DNA from 2 places in the Paenibacillus sp. LPE1-1-1.1 genome. Region 2 is predicted to be linked to the other one. Evidence: predicted binding sites of a transcription regulator. Region 2 holds the regulator's gene; the other holds the start of a gene.
What was found. The regulator NrdR, encoded in region 2, represses ribonucleotide reductase genes. The targets are predictions, from matches to a motif close to AACACNATATATNGTGTT.
Positions count from the first base shown of each region.

Region 1 (2,475 bases), on a different contig from region 2:
ATAGTTCGTCGTTTTCTTGTTTTTCAGTTTATGAGCCTCGTCAATAATGATGAGGTCGTAGTCGGTACCGAGTACAAGCTCGCGGTGCGGCTCTCTCTTAGCGGTGTCGATTGAAGCTACTACCACATCATAGCCCCAGGTATGCTCTTTTTTCTGGGCCACGGCGGAAATGCCGAACTTTTGGTTAAGCTCGCGCACCCATTGCAAAACAAGCGAGGCAGGAACGAGAATTAAAACTCGTTTCGCTAAACCGCGAACAATATATTCTTTGAGTACGAGCCCGGCTTCTATCGTTTTGCCAAGGCCAACCTCATCGGCAAGAATCGCGCGTCCGCCCATTTCGTGAACCACCTTGCGCGCCGTGCTGATTTGATGCGGCATCGGCTCGAAGGATGGCAGCGAGCGCAGACACAGAAGCTGCTCGAAGCTTTCGATTCGTTTTGCCTGTTCTGCCTCCATCGTGAGCTGATATAACGTCCAATCATCCCATGGGCCCCCCCGCGTTGTGCGGTTTTGCAGCTCTTCAAACCAAGAACGGTCACATTGCAGGTCGACAAGTGGATGAAGCTTACGCGTTGCGATCGCGTTTCCCGCTTCGGCTGAGGCAGCCTGCGGCGTTGTCTGGAATGTCATCTGGTGCAGCTCCTTCCGCGGTAAAAGGGATAAGTTGTAATCAGTATTGCCTTTTCATCCAATATTAATAAGATGCTGGTTAAAAAAGAGGATGGACAAGAAAAAGTATGAAAACAGGCATGTAAGCGGCTGGGATTGTTATTTTCAGCCATATACAAGCCTGAAAATCAATATGTGGTATAGTATAATCGTTTTATCACACAATATATTGTGCTATATGCATATCATAACTATACATATGCTTGCAGCGCGGTAGTTCGAAGGAGGAAGAGGCTACGATGAAGACGTCTAATGGAAAGAAGCTTGAGGGGTTAAGCGAGAAAATATTTTTGGACCGCTACGCTTGGAAAAATGCGGACACAAGCAAAACGAAAGTAGGGGATATCGTACTCGTTCTGACCAAGGATGACCCAAAGTTCCCGGTAAAAGAAGTTGGGGAAATCATCGCGCGTGAAGGCGATGCGGTAACGATAAAGCTTAGAAGCGGGGAGCAAGTAAAATCTAGCATCGAGAAGCTGACGCTTACGATTGAGAAGACGCCTGAGGAAATGTGGGATCGGCTGGCGGGTGCGATGGCCTCGGTTGAGGTTGAGCCGGGGAAGCAGCAGGAATGGCAGGAGAAGTTCAGATATATTTTGGATGATTGGAAGCTGGTTCCTGGCGGACGAATTGCAGCGGGGGCTGGAGCCAGCGAAGAGCTGACTCTCTTTAATTGCTACGTCATCCCATCGCCGAAGGACAGCCGCGGCGGGATTATGACGACACTATCGGAAATGACGGAAATCATGGCCCGCGGCGGCGGGGTAGGGATGAACCTATCGTCACTTCGTCCGCGGCGAGCTATCGTAGCCGGGGTAAACGGTTCCTCTAGCGGCGCAGTATCCTGGGGAGGTTTGTTTAGCTATACGACGGGGTTAATCGAGCAGGGCGGCAGCCGTAGAGGTGCGCTAATGCTTATGCTGAATGATTGGCATCCGGATGTATTGGAATTCATCACCGTCAAGCAAACGATGGGCCAAGTTACGAATGCTAATTTGTCGGTTTGCTTAAGCAACGCATTCATGCAGGCGGTGAAAGACGATCTGGATTGGGAGCTTGTTTTCCCGGATACGAAGGAAGCAGGCTATGACGAGCTTTGGAATGGCGACCTGGAAGAGTGGAAACGGCTCGGCAAAAAAATTATATCTTACAAAACAGTACGCGCCCGCGAGATCTGGCAAGCCATCATTGAATCCGCTTGGAAATCCGCCGAGCCTGGCGTTGTTTTCATGGAATATTACAACCAAATGTCGAACAGCTGGTATTTTAATCCGATTATTAGCACGAATCCATGCGGGGAACAAGGCTTGCCGGGCTGGGGAGTATGCAACTTATCGGCAGTGAACTTATCTAAATTTTACGATGAAGAGAAGAATGACGTCGCATGGGAGGAGTTAGGCAAGGTGACGAGGTGGTCGGTACGGTTTCTGGATAATGTGATCGACAAGACCCCCTATCATTTTGAAGAAAATGAACGCAATCAAAAGCTGGAGCGGCGCATTGGGCTCGGGACGATGGGGCTGGCGGAGCTTATGATTAAGCTGGGCATTCGCTATGGAAGCGCGGAATCCTTGGTTTTTTTGGATAAGCTGTATGCGTTTATGGCTCGTGAATCCTATTTGGCATCGACGGAAATTGCTGCTGAGAAAGGATCCTTCCAAGCATTTGATGCAGATAAATATGTAAAAAGCGGTTTTATGAAGCATATGATTGAACAATTCCCGGAGATCGAAGAAGCTGTTGCCGATAAGGGAATGCGCAATGTGACCGTTATTACGCAGGCGCCTACCGGGAGCACGGGGA
Region 1 is NZ_JBEGHY010000001.1:626,948-629,422, reverse strand. Features, by position in the region: gene MRBLPE1_RS03035 (DEAD/DEAH box helicase) at 1-633, opposite strand, end outside; gene MRBLPE1_RS03030 (adenosylcobalamin-dependent ribonucleoside-diphosphate reductase) at 912-2,475, shown strand, end outside.
Region 1: the regulator NrdR is predicted to act here: its motif matches at 831-848, upstream of MRBLPE1_RS03030 (adenosylcobalamin-dependent ribonucleoside-diphosphate reductase).

Region 2 (2,475 bases):
TTACGGAGTCGAACCCCATTTGGTTGCTGCGATCATACGCAGTGAAACCAATTATCGGACAGGCCAGGATTCGAAGAAGGGCGCTTTGGGCTTAATGCAAATTATGCCGGATACGGCCAAGTGGGTCGTTCAGAAGGCGGGATTTGAAGATGTAACGGAGGATATGCTTCGTCATCGAGCAGATGTCAGTATCGAGGTCGGTTCATGGTATTTACAATCTTTGAATCAACAATTCGATGAAAATAAGATTGCAGCCGTTGCTGCGTACAACGCAGGCCCGGGTAATGTTCGGAAATGGCTGGATACCGGCGTATGGGATGGAACGATCGAATCGGTGAAGGAAATACCTTTTGGAGAGACGAGACACTATGTACAGCGGGTCATTTACTATTATAATAAGTATAAGGATTTATATCCGACCTTCTGATGGACGAGCATTTGCGGATTCGAAAATACAATGAAGCCTTGGAGGCCCGTCTCTTCGTGGACAGGCCCAGCCAAAGCTTCCGTTATTCATACAACTTTTAATGAATCATTATTTGTATTGACCAGCAAGGGATTGCTCGGCAATTTGCACTAGGCGACGGGTAATGTATCCCCCGATGGAGCCTGCGTCTTTTGTAGCCATGTTGCCGTAGTATCCGTCTTGCGGAATCGCGATGCCTAGCTCTTGAGCAACTTCAAATTTCATTTGATCAAGGGCAGCTGTCGCTTGTGGCACTACCAGTTGGTTACTGCTGCGGGATGCGCTCATGTATGTTCACCTCCTTGCGGTTGGTAAAAGTATTATGTGCAAAAATCAAAACTTCATTACAGGAATTTGATGGAAATTAAAATTATTTTTGAAGAGCTGATTTTCAAAGGCTTTTCGATGTAGAAAGGAGGCCAAACGCATCATGAAATGCCCATACTGCGACTATGCCGGCACGAAAGTATTAGATTCGAGGCCAGCCAACGAGAACAAATCGATTCGCCGCCGCCGTGAATGCGAAAAGTGCAGCCGCCGCTTCACGACATTCGAAATGATTGAAGAAACGCCTCTAATCGTCATCAAGAAGGATGGCAGCCGCGAAGAATTCAGCCGCGACAAAATATTACGAGGTCTTATTCGGGCCTGCGAGAAGCGTCCAGTGCCCGTAGAGCGACTGGAAGTTATCGTATCCGAGGTGGAGAAGGAGCTTCGCACGACGGCACACGCCGAAGTCGACAGCAGCGATATCGGTTCGATCGTAATGAATGAGCTGTATCCGGTTGACGAGGTAGCCTATGTCCGCTTCGCATCCGTATATCGCCAATTCAAAGATATCGACATGTTTATGAAGGAGCTCAACAACCTGCTCTCCAAACATCCGCTCAACAGTATGATAGATAAAGATTGACAGATCTTAGCACCTTATGCTAAGATCAATCTTGTCGTCATTTGGGGCCTTAGCTCAGCTGGGAGAGCGCATCGCTGGCAGCGATGAGGTCAGGGGTTCGATCCCCCTAGGCTCCACCAAATACAAACTTCCAAAACCCTTGATAATCAAGGGTTTTTTTGTTTTTATAATGTCCTAAGCAGAAATTAAAGTATTAATTTTTTGAACTTTGGGGACGGATTGGGGACGAAAAAATAAAAAATGAAAACTTGTGTTTGCGACTTGCGGGGATAAATATGTACTGTTAATGAAGTTGTTTAAAAAAAGAGTCCCCATCAGCAATAGATGTGGAGCTATGTAAGAACAAAAAAAACGGCGCCTTTTTACGCACCGTTTGATTCATTAATTAGTCTAATTCAAGATTTTTCATAAAGCTCACAATATTAATGGGTTTTAACTCATCTAGTCGTTTGTTACCGAAGACAGGGGAGATATGGTTTTTCAATAAGTGGTTGTAATTTTCGAGGGTCTTATCTTCTAGATGTTTGATTCCGTATTTGCTTTTCCATTCTTCAACAAATTTATTGAAAGTCATTTTCTCCGGAGCAATATATTCACCAGCTTCGACTTCATCTTGGAATTTAGCTAGTTCTTTTTCTGCTTCCCTTATGCCTGATGCTTTAATCGTTTTTTTTTGATCTTTTTATACGTTTTCCTTCATTGTCGTAGCCTGTTTCAACAATTAACCGATATGAGTTTTTACTTTGCTTTTCAATACTGGCCATTTTTATCCTCCTATAAGTTCACTTATAGGAAATTATTTCCTATAAGTGATTACATGAATACTAATTAATTCAAGTATTATCTGGTGTGATAATGGAACCGGCCGCCAACACAGGTACCTTACCGTTTGCTCTTTCAAGAATCAATTAATTCAAGCCTTGTTTTCTCATCTTGACTATTTATAGGCTTGGAAGACACATGATCTAATGAAGCATGTATATAATCTAAATTTTGTTCAACAAGGAAATCAATTAATTTATATGTGTCTTCCATACGTAATCCGTCCACTTTAGAGGATTCTTCTGGGGACAAACGATACCCTAACATAAATGGT
Region 2 is NZ_JBEGHY010000045.1:157,724-160,198, forward strand. Features, by position in the region: gene MRBLPE1_RS29650 (lytic transglycosylase domain-containing protein) at 1-427, shown strand, start outside; gene MRBLPE1_RS29655 (alpha/beta-type small acid-soluble spore protein) at 536-754, opposite strand; gene nrdR (transcriptional regulator NrdR) at 897-1,379, shown strand; tRNA gene MRBLPE1_RS29665 (tRNA-Ala) at 1,423-1,498, shown strand; gene MRBLPE1_RS29670 (hypothetical protein) at 1,765-1,953, opposite strand; partial or broken gene MRBLPE1_RS29675 (NADH:flavin oxidoreductase) at 2,219-2,475, opposite strand, start outside.